Regions from separate parts of the Mesorhizobium sp. M7A.F.Ca.AU.002.02.1.1 genome, predicted to be linked through region 2. Evidence: predicted binding sites of a transcription regulator. Region 2 holds the regulator's gene; each other region holds the start of a gene.
What was found. Region 2 encodes LexA, which represses DNA repair genes until DNA is damaged. Its sites were predicted from a motif close to TGTTCNNNNTGTGTTCNG; they were not measured.
Positions count from the first base shown of each region.

Region 1 (3,199 bases), on a different contig from region 2:
TTCGGTTTCCGCCCGGTCGGCTTCGAGCTCGACAACGCAGTCCTCGACCGCGTCGCGCCCCTTTTCGAGGATGTGCACGACATCATAGGCCGAACAGCCGCCGGTGCCGATCAGCACCAGCTCCATCGGGCTCGGTCCCGGCGTCCTGCCTTCCGGTCCGGGCGCGGTTCCCAGCACCAGTTTGTGGCCGCTACCGGACTCGCCGACGAAGGTGCGTTCCTCGACCCATTTTACGCGTGCTTTCATCGAACTCGTCCTTCGCCATATTTCGTTGATCGCCATGTCGGCGTTCAGTTCGACAATGCAAAACCCCGAAAGTCCATGATGGACTCTCGGGGCGCAATGTTTGACTTAAGCCAAAAACAACATCTGCTGTTGCGATCAGAACGGGATTTCGTCGTCCAGTTCGCGCGACGAACCGCCACCGCCGCCGCTCTTGGCACCGCCACCACTGCGATTGAAGCCTTCGCTCGGGCTGGACTGGCCGAAATCGGAACCACGGCTGCTGCCGCCACCGGCATAGCCGCCGACTTGGCCGCCTTCACCCTGCCCGCGCGCGTCGAGCATCTGCAGCTCACCGCGGAATTTCTGCAGCACGACTTCCGTCGTGTACTTGTCGGCGCCGGTCTGGTCCTGCCATTTGCGCGTCTGCAGCTGGCCCTCTACATAGACCTTCATGCCCTTCTTCAAATACTGCTCCGCCACCTTGGCGATGCCCTCATTGAAGATGACGACGTTGTGCCATTCGGTCTTTTCCTTGCGCTCGCCGGAATTCTTGTCACGCCAGCTTTCCGACGTCGCAATGCGAATGTTGACGACCGGCTCGCCCGAGTTGAGGCGACGGATTTCGGGATCCGCGCCGAGGTTGCCGACCAAAATGACCTTGTTGACGCTACCCGCCATGATATTTCTCCGCGCTCATCCGAAACAAATTTTTTTGTCGCAGCACCTTACAGGCTGCAGGCGTCAGCCGCTTGCCGTGGCTGCCTTTACCCACAAGGTTTTTGTTCCCTGTTCGTTCTATGGTGCAGATGACGTTCTGTCAATGTTTGTCAGCAAGATGTAGTGTCCCGGCCGGAAATTTCCATGAAATCGGATCTGACCGGGGGCGATCAAATGAAGTCTGTCGCACATGAGGACCAGCAGCGCGAGCAATGGCGAGCAGGTGTGGAAACACGCATGCATGTGTCGGCCAGCAATGGTGCATCGCAACTTTGCATATTCGAGCAATGGGTCGAGCCCACGGTCGGCGCCCCAACGCATTGGCATCCCGTGGAGGAAGTGCTGACCGTTATCGCCGGTAGGGCTGAGATGTGGATCGACGATGAGCATACAGTCGTGACATCGGGCCAGTCTCTCGTTGTCCCCGCGAACAGGAAACACGGGTTCAAGAACGCCGGCACTGGAACGCTTCACATCCACGCCGTCCTTGCGTCGCCGATTTTCGAGGCGACGTTCGATGGGCCTGCCGGAATGGTGAGACGCTGGCTTCCGACAATCTCGTAAAACAGTGCTTGCCAAATCAATAAGTATTCACTTATGCTTTTGACATGATCGAAGCAGAGATTTTTCGCGCACTGGCCGACCCGACGCGCCGCGCCGTCTTTGAGCGGCTAGCCGCAGGCGAGATGAGCGTGTCGGAATTGCGCACCGGTATGACGGTGTCGCAGCCCGCGGTGTCGCAGCATTTGGCCGTCCTGCGTGGCGCAGGCCTGGTGGTCGAGCGGCGAGCCGGCCGCAACGCCTATTACCGCGCCGATCCGCAGGGGCTCGCTCCCTTGCTCTCCTGGATCGAACGCTACCGGACTTTCTGGCCGGAACGCATCGAAAGGCTGAAGGCGGTTTTGAAGGACATGGATCAATGAACGACAGGGGATCAATGGCCGACGAAAGCCATCGCGAAGTCTCTCCGGATGCGCTCGAGTTCGAGTACGACCTTGCCGAGCCGCCGGAAAAGGTCTGGCGGGCCCTGACCGTACCGGAATTGCTCGCCGCCTGGATGATGCCCAACGACATGAGACCCGAGATCGGCAACCGTTTTGCCTTCGCCGGGACGGGCGCGCCGATCGAATGCGAAATCCTCGACGCCGAACCCGAGAAGTTGCTGCGCTATTCCTGGCGGGAGCAGCCGGGCGACGCAGCCAGGCAGGATCCGCTCGACAGTACCGTCACCTTCACGCTTGCCCGCACCGCTTCCGGCGGCACGCATCTGCGCATCGTCCACGACGGTTTTGCCCGCAAGGCCATGCCGGCCATCGCCATGGCAGGCGCCGGCTGCCGTCTTTCGCTCGGTTTGCGCGCAATTGGAAAGCCCATCGCCGCGAACGCACCGCGCCTTCTGCGCGCGGCATAATAGAAAATCGGAGAAGAAAAATGAGCGGTGTTGCCAGTCTGGTGCCGATGGTCATCGAGCAATCGAGCCGCGGCGAACGCGCCTTCGACATCTTTTCGCGGCTGCTGCGCGAGCGCATCATCTTCATCAACGGCGAGATCAACGACGACATCTCGGCGCTGGTCTGCGCGCAGCTTTTGTCGCTGGAATCGGACAATCCCGACAAGGAGATCTCGCTCTACATCAACTCGCCGGGCGGCGTAGTGACCAGTGGTTTCGCCATCTACGACACGATGCAATATATCAGCTGCCCGGTGTCGACCGTATGCATGGGCTTTGCGGCATCGATGGGCTCGTTCCTGCTGATGGCAGGCACACCGGGGCGCCGGATTTCCCTGCCGAACGCCACCATCCTGCTGCATCAGCCGCTGGGCGGGTTCCAGGGCCAGGCCTCCGACATCCAGCGCCATGCCGAGCGCATCGGCAGGACGAAACGGCACATGGCCGAGCTCTACGCGCAGCATTGCGGCCGTACCTATGAAGAGGTCGAGCGCACGCTGGACCGCGACCACTTCATGACCGCCCGCGAGGCGCAGGCATGGGGCATCGTCGACCATGTTTTCGACACGCGCAAAAAGGCGGCGTAAGCCAGGGCCGGAGCGGAGTCCGGCCGGCTGCCGAAGATTTGACGATGCCGGTCTGGTTCCATCGGCGGCGCGCCACTATAGTCCTGGGATGACCGACACTCATCCTTCCAGACCACTGCGCCCCGTCATCGCCGTCGTGGTGCTCGCTTTTGCCAGTCTCGTGAGTGGCGCGGCTCTTGCAGAGGACAGTTCGCCGTCGACGCAAAAAAGCGCCCTGCCC
Region 1 is NZ_RZPB01000648.1:58-3,256, forward strand. Features, by position in the region: partial or broken gene EN879_RS28625 (OsmC family protein) at 1-246, opposite strand, end outside; gene EN879_RS28630 (single-stranded DNA-binding protein) at 382-903, opposite strand; gene EN879_RS28635 (cupin domain-containing protein) at 1,087-1,506, shown strand; gene EN879_RS28640 (metalloregulator ArsR/SmtB family transcription factor) at 1,551-1,865, shown strand; gene EN879_RS28645 (SRPBCC domain-containing protein) at 1,862-2,353, shown strand; gene EN879_RS28650 (ATP-dependent Clp protease proteolytic subunit) at 2,374-2,979, shown strand; gene EN879_RS28655 (hypothetical protein) at 3,068-3,199, shown strand, end outside.
Region 1: EN879_RS28630 (single-stranded DNA-binding protein) is a predicted target of LexA. The motif match lies at 1,006-1,023, and genes of this name have one in related genera.

Region 2 (5,007 bases):
TTCGCCGCGACCGCGGCTCTGGTCGGCGCCTATGCCGGCTGGGCGGATCACCGCGCGGGAAAAGCAAGAACGCCGCCGCCGAAGCGATCCTTGCCCGGGTTCCTGACACGAAAATTCCTGCTGGCGGCAATCGGTCTGGCCATGACCTCGATCATCGCCGGCAGCGCCACGACGCTGTTTGCCATCTGGCATTTTCAGCGTGTGTCGCCGCTCAGCCTGTTCGCCAATCTCGCGGTTATGCCGATCGTCACCGTCGTCATGTTCCTGGCCGTCGCCAGCGCGCTGCTGATGCCTTTCGGATTGGATTGGCCAGGTCTCTACCTGATGGGCAAGGGCCTGACGATGATGATCGCCATATCGGGCTGGATCTCCGAGCGTTCGCCTGTCGATGGGGTCGGGCTGATTTCGCAACAGTCGGTCCTGCTGGTGGCCATTGCCCTGGTCATCGCGACGATGGCGACGACATGGCTGCGGCTCGCGGCTCTGCCATTCGCGTTGGCAGGCTTGCTGACCGTCTCGGATACGCGCACGCCCGATGTGCTGATCTCGGAAGACGCCCGGCTGGTGGCGTTGCCGATCGGTGGCGGTGAGCTTGCCGTCAGCCGGCAACGGCCGAACGAATTCACCGTCGACAACTGGAAACGCGCGCTGACATCGGAAACCATCGTCGTTCCGGAAGTGTTCGACAACAGCGATGGGCAATTCGACGTCGCGGATGCCGTTGAGCTACCGCCGGGATCGCCGTTCTATTGCTCCTCAGGCGTTTGCGTGGCCAGGCACATGTCCGGTGCGATCATTGCCTATGTCGAGGACCGCAAGGACACCTGGAAAGCCTGCGGCTTCGCCGAACTGATCGTCGTCAACGACGCCACCGCCTATGACGCCTGTCACAACCCGCTGGTTCTCGTCATCACCAAGCGGCAACTGGCTCGCAAAGGCAGTGCCGCGGTCTTCTTCGATCGCCAATCGGCGACCACGCCGGCGACGATCAGCTTCGCGGTGGACAGCCCATATCGGCCCTGGCACACGCAACGCAGATACTCTCGCGAGGCGAGGGGGCTGGCACCCTTCAAGAAACCCGAGAAGCCAGTGGTCAACCCACAGCCGTCTCAGTAGCGACGGATCAGGCCGACGAGCTTGCCTTGCACCTTGACCCTGTCCGGCCCGAAAATCCGTGTCTCATAGGCTGGATTGGCGGCTTCGAGGGCAATCGAGGCGCCCTTGCGGCGGAACCGCTTCAGCGTCGCTTCCTCTTCATCGACCAGCGCCACGATGATCTCGCCGGGGCTGGCCGTGTCGGCGTTACGGATGATAACGGTGTCGCCGTCGAAGATGCCGGCCTCGATCATCGAATCGCCCTTGACCTCCAGCGCATAGTGCGCGCCGCCCATGATCATGTCCGGCGGCACCGAAATCGAATGCGTCTGATGCTGGATGGCATCGATCGGCACGCCGGCGGCGATGCGACCCATGACCGGGATCGAAACGGCAGAGACCGCATCGTCGTCATTGCCGGGCGAAGGCATCCGCGAAGGCGCCGGCTTGATCTGCCGGCCAAGAGCACCACCCTGACCAAGACTGCCCTGGATGACGCTTGGCGAAAACTTCTTTGCCGCATTGAGGCCTGGCGCGATGGAGTCCGGCAGCCGCAGCACTTCCAGCGCGCGGGCCCGATTGGGCAGCCGGCGGATAAAGCCGCGCTCCTCAAGGGCCGTGATCAGCCGATGAATCCCGGATTTGGAGGCAAGGTCGAGCGCCTCCTTCATCTCGTCGAAGGATGGCGGAATGCCGCTCTCCTTCAGGCGTTCATGGATGAACATCAGCAGTTCATGTTGCTTGCGTGTCAGCATGGCGGCCCCCAGGTTCCCTGAAACCAGAATCGAAAAACAAACCCAGAACAAACACTATCTGTTCCAGTTGTGTTCTGCAACCGTTTAAAGTTTAATGAATTTGTTAAGGCTGCTGAAATTATTTGGCGCTTGCCAGCGGGTTACGATCGACGGGCGCCACCTTCGGCAATGCGCCTGCTCACATTGAAATTGTTATGGTTAATGACCTGTGGCTTATCCCCTACCAAAGCTTGGCATTATCTGTCGATCGACCTCGACAAGGGGCGATTGCAACCTTCGGGACGTTCGTTGGCCGTGAACGAAACGGAGCCAAAACGCCAACGTCAGTTGGGCATTTTGGCTGGAAATTCAGCTCTCCGTCATTTGCCAGGCAGTGAGGGCAGCGACGGCGGATCGCCGGGATCGGTGCGTCAGGTAACGGCTTCCTTGACGGCGAAACGCTGGTCCTTCCATGCTCCCGTGCGCAGAATGTCTTCCAGAACCTCAACCGCCAGCCACACATCCTTGTAGCTGACATAGAGCGGCGTGAAGCCGAAACGGATGGTCGACGGTGCGCGGAAGTCACCGATCACCCCGCGCTCGATCAGCGCCCGCATGATTTGATAGCCGTGGTCGTGAAGGAACGACACCTGGCTGCCGCGCCTGGTCGCGTCGCGGGTGGTCTCCAGCGTGAGACCGTAGGCGCCGCACTTGGCTTCGACGAGCTGGATGAACAGTTCTGTCTGCGCGACGCTCTTCTTTCGCAATGCCGCCATGTCGACGTCGCTCCAGATGGCAAGCGCGCCTTTGAGCGCCCGCATCGACAGGACCGGTTGCGTACCGCACAGAAAACGGCGGATGCCGGTGCCGGCAACATAACCCCGTTCGAAGGCAAAGGGCCGCGCATGGCCCCACCAGCCGCTGAGCGGCTGGCTGATATCGCCGTGGTGGCGCTGCGCGGCATAGATGAAGGCCGGCGCGCCCGGACCGCCGTTGAGGTACTTGTACGTGCAGCCGACAGCGAAATCGGCATTTGCCTGATCGAGCTCGACGGGCAGGGCGCCGGCGGTGTGGCAGAGATCCCAGACGATCAGCGCTCCGGCCGTATGAGCCCTGCGCGTCAGCGCCGCCATGTCGCGCAGTTCACCCGATTTGTAATTGACGTGGTTGACCAGCACCACCGCGACGTTTTCGTCGATCAGATCTTCGATGGTCGGCGCGTCGACGCCCGCGAGGCGCAGCAGGACGCCATCCCGGGTCGAGGCCACGCCTTCGGCGATGTACAGGTCGGTGGGAAAACTGTCACCTTCGGCGACGATGGCTGACCGGCCGGGCCGCATCTCCATCGCTGCGTGCAGCACCTTGTAGATGTTGGTCGATGTCGTGTCGCAGACAACGGTCTGGCCGGCCGCGGCTCCTATCAGGCGTCCGAGTTGGTCGCCGAGTTCGATCGGCATCTCGAACCATCCGGCCGTGTTCCAGGCTCGGATAAGATCTCGGGCCCATTCCTGCGTCGCCGCCTGCTGCAGCTCGCCGAAAACGGCATGAGATGCTGCCCCCAGTGAATTGCCGTCGAGATAGATCACCCCCTCCGGCAGAATGAAACGGTCGCGCATGGCCCGCAGCGGATCCGTGGCATCCATCGCTTCGACTGCGGCGAGATCAGGAATTCCACTCATGGTCAGTCCCCGGTTGTTCGCGAAGGGGTTTCCGCCACAGAGCGTCCCTTCGGTGAGCCTGTTCTCATTTCGATGATGTCAGAGCCGGGTGCGGACCGTCCACAGCTCCGGAAACAGCACGACCTCGAGCATTTTCTTCAGATACGAAGCGCCCGACGTGCCGCCGGTGCCGCGCTTCAGACCGATGATGCGCTCCACCGTGGTGACGTGGTTGAAGCGCCAGCGGCGGAAATAATCCTCGAAGTCGACCAGCTTCTCGGCCAGTTCGTAGAACATCCAGTAGCGCTGCGGATCGCGGTAGATAGTCTGCCAGGCGACCAGGACCTCTTCATTCTCGGTTCGCGTCTCACGCCAGTCCGTGCGCCTGGCATCGGCACCGATGTCGAATCCGTTGCGCGCCAAAAGCAGCAGCGCTTCGTCATAGAGCGACGGCTCGGCCAGAATGGCTTCCAGCTTTCCGCTGAGGTCAGGCCGATGCTTGTGAGGGCCGAGCATGGCCAGGTTGCGGTTGCCGGCCATGAACTCGATGGCGCGATACTGCCAGGACTGGAAACCCGAGGACTGGCCGAGCGCGTCGCGAAACTCGGTGTATTCGCTGGGCGTCATCGTCCGCAGCACATCCCAGGCATTGTTCAGCTGCTCGAAGATGCGCGCGACTCGCGACAGCATCTTGAAGCTCGGCTCAAGCCGGTCGGCGCGGATCGAGCGGATCGCGGCGCCAATCTCGTGCAAAGCGAGCTTCATCCACAGTTCCGAGGTCTGGTGCTGGATGATGAACAGCATCTCGTCATGCGCCGACGAGAGCGGTGTCTGCGCCTCCAGCACTTTCTCCAGGTGCAGATAGTCGCTGTACGACATGCGCTCGTTGAACGACATCTGTGCGCCTTCGGACGCCGGATCGTAGGGCTCGCTCAATTGACTTTCTCCGTGCGCAGCCGGAAGCGCTGGATCTTGCCGGTCTGGGTCTTGGGCAAAGCAGCAATGAATTTCACCGATCGCGGGTATTTGTAGGGCGCGATCGTCGCCTTGACATGGTCCTGCAGGCGCTTGGTCGTCAATGCGTCAGGCGCCACGCCCTGCACCAGCACGACATGCGCCTCGACGATCTGGCCGCGCTCGGCGTCCTCGGCGCCGATCACCGCGCATTCGGCGACGTCGGGATGTGACAGAAGTGCGGCCTCGACCTCGGGGCCGGCAATGTTGTAGCCGGCGCTGACGATCATATCGTCGGAGCGCGCGGCGAAATGGAAGAAGCCGTCCTCGTCCTGCGTGAAGGTGTCGCCGGTGATGTTCCAGCCGTCGCGCACGTAGTCCTTCTGCCTGATATCGGCCATGTAGCGGCAGCCGGTCGGGCCGCGCACCGCCAGCCTGCCGGTCGCGCCGCGCGGTACTTCGCGCATCTCGTCGTCGACGATGCGCGCCTCGTAGCCGCCGACCGGCTTGCCGGTCGACGCGGGCTTCATGTCGCCAAAGCGGTTGGAGATGAAGATGTGCAGCAT
Region 2 is NZ_RZPB01000215.1:471-5,477, forward strand. Features, by position in the region: partial or broken gene EN879_RS15320 (ComEC/Rec2 family competence protein) at 1-1,116, shown strand, start outside; gene lexA (transcriptional repressor LexA) at 1,110-1,850, opposite strand; gene kynU (kynureninase) at 2,261-3,508, opposite strand; gene kynA (tryptophan 2,3-dioxygenase) at 3,587-4,423, opposite strand; gene EN879_RS15340 (AMP-binding protein) at 4,420-5,007, opposite strand, start outside.

Region 3 (5,007 bases), on a different contig from region 2:
ATGGCGCCATTGTCGGGGTAGGGCATGCCATGGGTGATGATGGTGCTTTCCAGCACCACCACCGGCCGGCCGTCGGCCAGGGCCTGCGCCACCGGCGCGTGGATGTCGATGAAGGGGCGGGCGGTCTCAGGGGTCATCAAGGTCTCCTATCCGGAATGCGGCGCGTCCGTCGGACGCTCGGCAACATCGCGGCACTATGAATTCGCCGGTCTCATGCCATTTCCCTGGCATCCGGCACAAGAGCCAACGCTTCCGCGAAGCTCGCCGCGGTGAACTCCGGAACGGCGGCGGCGCTTTCGATGGCAAGCGTCGCCCCGGCAATGCCTTCGCGCAGAGCTGCCCGCAACGGCAGTCCGCGCAGCAAGGCAGCGACCGTTGCGCCTGCCAGCGCATCACCGGCGCCGGTGACGTCGGCGACCTTTCTTGGTGGCGGCGGCAGGATAGAGAAGGCGCCGGCTTCATCGAAGCCCAGCATGGGCCCGCCGCCTGCCGTCACCACGCCGCTGACGAGGCCGCTGCATCGCAACCCGTCGACGACCTCGCGCTCCGTGGCATTCGCGGCGACGCCGGCCAGCGCCATGGCCTCGCGCCGGTTCATGAAGACCAGCGAAAGCTCCTTCAGCACCGGTAGCAACCGCACCACCTTGGCCGGCGAAATGGCAATCGCGAAAACCGGCTTGCCCGCAGCGAGCGCGACCAGCCGTTCCAGCGCCGAAGAGGGCAGATTGGCGTCGCACAGGATCGCGTCGGCGGCGGCGATCACCTCCCGCACCTTGGAGCGCCTGATCTGCTTGGGAAACGCCAGGTCGTAGAGCGCCATGTCGGCAAAGCCGACGATCAACTCGCCCTCGCTGTCGATCAGTGCCGTGTAGCTCGGCGTCGTGCGGTCGAGGAAGACCGCCGACAGGTCGGTAATGCCTGCCCCGGCAATGGCTCGCGAAACGGTGTCGGCAGCGGGATCGCCGCCGCGAACCGACATCAGCGACGCGGAGACGCCGCGCCGCACGGCACTGCGCAAGGCGTTGAAGACGCCGCCGCCGACATCCTCGCGCATTGTGCCCGGATTGGAGGCGGCGGGCACGTAGGCGCCGGACACCTGGCCGCGCCGGTCGATATGGGCGCCGCCTACGGCCAGTATTTTCGCGGATTTCAGCATGCCGGCGATATGACCTTTGTTATTCCAGCCGCACAAGCGCTAGGCTGTGCGACCGAGCTTCGCATGCAAGGCGGCGATTCGGCAGGTCGAAACAACCGAGCCGTCTGGCCCAACGTGCGGTGCATTCCTGATCGAATCCTTGGACAAAAAAAGAACAAATCCGGATATTGCTTGTTTTTCAGATATTTGATCCCTCTTGCCAAATGAGAACAAAAAAGGTACAAATAGGCAGGGATTACGGATTGTCCGGCCTTCATTGACGACCAAGGGGTGATGTATCATGGCTCAGAATTCTTTGCGGCTGGTAGAGGACAAGGCAGTGGACAAATCAAAGGCTCTGGATGCGGCGCTGTCGCAGATCGAGCGGGCTTTCGGCAAGGGCTCGATCATGCGGCTCGGCGCCAACGAGCAGGTCGTCGAGATCGAAACGGTGCCGACCGGCTCGCTTGGCCTCGACATCGCGCTTGGCGTCGGTGGCCTGCCGCGCGGCCGCATCATCGAGATCTACGGGCCGGAAAGCTCGGGCAAGACGACGCTGGCCCTGCACACCGTGGCCGAAGCCCAGAAGAAGGGCGGCATCTGCGCTTTCGTCGATGCCGAGCACGCGCTTGACCCGGTCTATGCCCGCAAGCTTGGCGTCGATCTCGAAAACCTGCTGATTTCGCAGCCCGACACCGGTGAGCAGGCGCTGGAAATCTGCGACACGCTGGTGCGCTCCGGCGCCATCGACGTGCTGGTGGTCGATTCGGTCGCGGCGCTGACGCCACGTGCCGAAATCGAAGGCGAGATGGGTGATTCGCTGCCCGGCCTGCAGGCCCGCCTGATGAGCCAGGCGCTGCGCAAGCTGACCGCCTCGATCTCGCGCTCCAACACCATGGTCATCTTCATCAACCAGATCCGCATGAAGATCGGCGTCATGTTCGGTTCGCCCGAGACGACGACCGGCGGCAACGCGCTGAAATTCTACGCATCGGTGCGCCTCGACATCCGCCGCATCGGCTCGGTCAAGGACCGCGACGAAGTCGTCGGCAACCAGACCCGCGTCAAGGTGGTCAAGAACAAGCTGGCGCCGCCCTTCAAGGTGGTCGAGTTCGACATCATGTATGGTGAAGGCGTGTCCAAGACCGGCGAACTGGTCGATCTCGGCGTCAAGGCCGGCGTGGTCGAGAAGTCGGGCGCCTGGTTCTCCTACAATTCGCAGCGTCTCGGCCAAGGCCGCGAGAATGCCAAACTGTTCCTGCGCGACAATCCCGACACCGCACGCGAGATCGAGCTGGCGCTCCGACAGAATGCCGGGCTGATCGCCGAAAAGTTCCTTGAGAATGGCGGCTCCGAAGGTGGCGACGACGGGTTCGAGGAGGAATCCGGCGCGATGTGACAACTCGCGAGGTCGGCCGGAGTTCGGCCATAATCGCATTCTATTATCTCGGGCTTAAGTAATCGAGTTCCGCGTTAATGCGTTTTGAAACCGCCGGCCCAGTGCCGGCGGTTTTGCGTTTCGGCGGCGAAAACAGGCCGGTTCGAACGGCCGGCAAAGGCCGTGGATTGGACCAATTCCGTGTTTCTGGACAGGGTGAAGCGCGGCGGCTAAAAGGCCAAGTCCTAATCTTCTAAAACGCAGAGCCCATTTCCGCCGGTTTGCCGGCGGCCCTTCTGAAAAGGCAGCATTCATGAGTGGCGTGAACGAAATCCGGTCGACATTTCTCGACTACTTCCGCAAGGAGGGTCACGAGATCGTCGCGTCGAGTCCGCTGGTGCCGCGCAACGACCCGACGCTGATGTTCACCAACGCCGGAATGGTACAGTTCAAGAACGTCTTCACCGGCCTGGAGAAGCGGCCCTATTCGCGCGCCTCGACCGCCCAGAAGAGCGTTCGCGCCGGCGGCAAGCACAACGATCTCGACAATGTCGGCTACACCGCGCGTCATCTGACCTTCTTCGAGATGCTCGGCAACTTCTCCTTCGGCGACTATTTCAAGGAGCGCGCCATCGAGCTTGCCTGGAACCTGATCACCAGGGAATTCGGGCTGAGCAAGGACAAGCTGCTGGTCACCGTCTATCACACGGATGACGAGGCGGCCGGCTTCTGGAAGAAGATCGCCGGTTTTTCCGACGACCGCATCATTCGCATCGCGACCTCGGACAATTTCTGGGCGATGGGCGACACCGGACCCTGCGGGCCGTGCTCGGAGATCTTCATCGACCGCGGCGAGCACATCTGGGGCGGCCCTCCCGGCAGCCCGGAGGAGGACGGCGACCGTTTCCTGGAATTCTGGAACCTGGTGTTCATGCAGTATGAACAGGTGACGAAGGAGGAGCGCATCGACCTGCCGCGCCCCTCGATCGACACCGGCATGGGCCTGGAGCGCATGGCCTCCATCCTGCAAGGGGTGGAAAGCGTCTTCGAGACCGATCTGTTCCGTCACCTGATCGACGCGGCCTCGTCCGCGATCGGGCATGATCCCGACAAGGAGACGGTCGCCTCCTACCGAGTCATTGCCGATCATCTGCGCTCGTCCTCCTTCCTGGTCGCCGATGGCGTGCTGCCCTCGAACGAAGGCAGGGGCTACGTCCTGCGCCGCATCATGCGCCGCGCCATGCGCCATGCGCAGCTGCTCGGTGCCAACGAACCGCTGATGTGGAAGCTGGTGCCGGCGCTGGTGCGCGAAATGGGCCAGGCCTATCCGGAACTGCTGCGCGGCGAACAATTGATCACCGAGACGCTGAAGCTCGAGGAGACCAGGTTTCGCAAGACGCTGGTGCGCGGCCTCGGCCTGCTTTCCGAGGCGACCGAAACGCTGCATGCCGGCGACATGCTGGATGGCGAGACGGCCTTCAAGCTCTACGACACCTATGGCTTCCCGCTCGACCTGACGCAGGACGCACTGCGCCAGCGCAGCATCTCGGTCGATATTGCCGGCTTCACCAACGCGATGGAGCAGCAGAAGGCCGAGGCGCGCAAGCATTGGGCCGGGTCCGGCGACGCCGCCACCGAGACCATCTGGTTCTCGGTGCGCGAGAAGGCCGGCGCCACCGAGTTCCTCGGCTATGAGACTGAAGCTGCGGAAGGCATCATCCAGGCGCTTGTCCGGGACGGCAAGGCTGTCGACGGCGCCGGCAAGGGCGACGCGGTGGCGATCGTCGTCAACCAGACGCCGTTCTATGCCGAGTCCGGCGGCCAGATGGGCGACACCGGCGTCATCTCCGGCGAGGGGTTCTCGATCGAGGTTTCGGATACGCAGAAGAAGGCCGACGGGCTGTTCGTGCATATCGGCAAGGTGGCCAGCGGCACCGTCAAGACGGGCGCGGCTGTCGAGCTGAAGGTCGATCATGCAAGGCGCTCGAGGCTGCGCGCCAACCATTCCGCGACGCATCTGATCCATGAGGCGCTGCGCGAAGTGCTGGGCAGCCATGTCGCACAGAAGGGCTCGCTGGTCGCGCCCGAGCGCCTGCGCTTTGACATCTCGCACAACAAGCCGATTTCGGCCGAAGACCTCGAAGAGGTCGAGCGCATGGCCAACGAGATCGTCGTCCAGAACGGCCCGGTGACCACGCGCCTGATGTCGGTCGACGATGCCATCGCCGAGGGCGCCATGGCGCTGTTTGGCGAAAAGTACGGCGACGAAGTGCGCGTCGTGTCGATGGGCACCGGCCTGCACGGCGCCAAGGCGAACCGGCCCTATTCGGTCGAGCTCTGCGGTGGCACCCATGTCCGGGCGACCGGCGACATCGGCCTGGTGCGTGTCGTGTCGGACAGCGCGGTCGCCGCCGGCGTGCGCCGCATCGAGGCATTGACGGGCGAAGCCGCGCGCAAACATCTCGACGAGCAGGACAGGCGTTTGAAGGCGACG
Region 3 is NZ_RZPB01000336.1:1,255-6,261, forward strand. Features, by position in the region: gene EN879_RS20100 (pseudouridine-5'-phosphate glycosidase) at 1-137, opposite strand, end outside; gene EN879_RS20105 (carbohydrate kinase family protein) at 212-1,156, opposite strand; gene recA (recombinase RecA) at 1,437-2,534, shown strand; partial or broken gene alaS (alanine--tRNA ligase) at 2,827-5,007, shown strand, end outside.
Region 3: recA (recombinase RecA) is a predicted target of LexA. The motif match lies at 1,362-1,379, and genes of this name have one in related genera.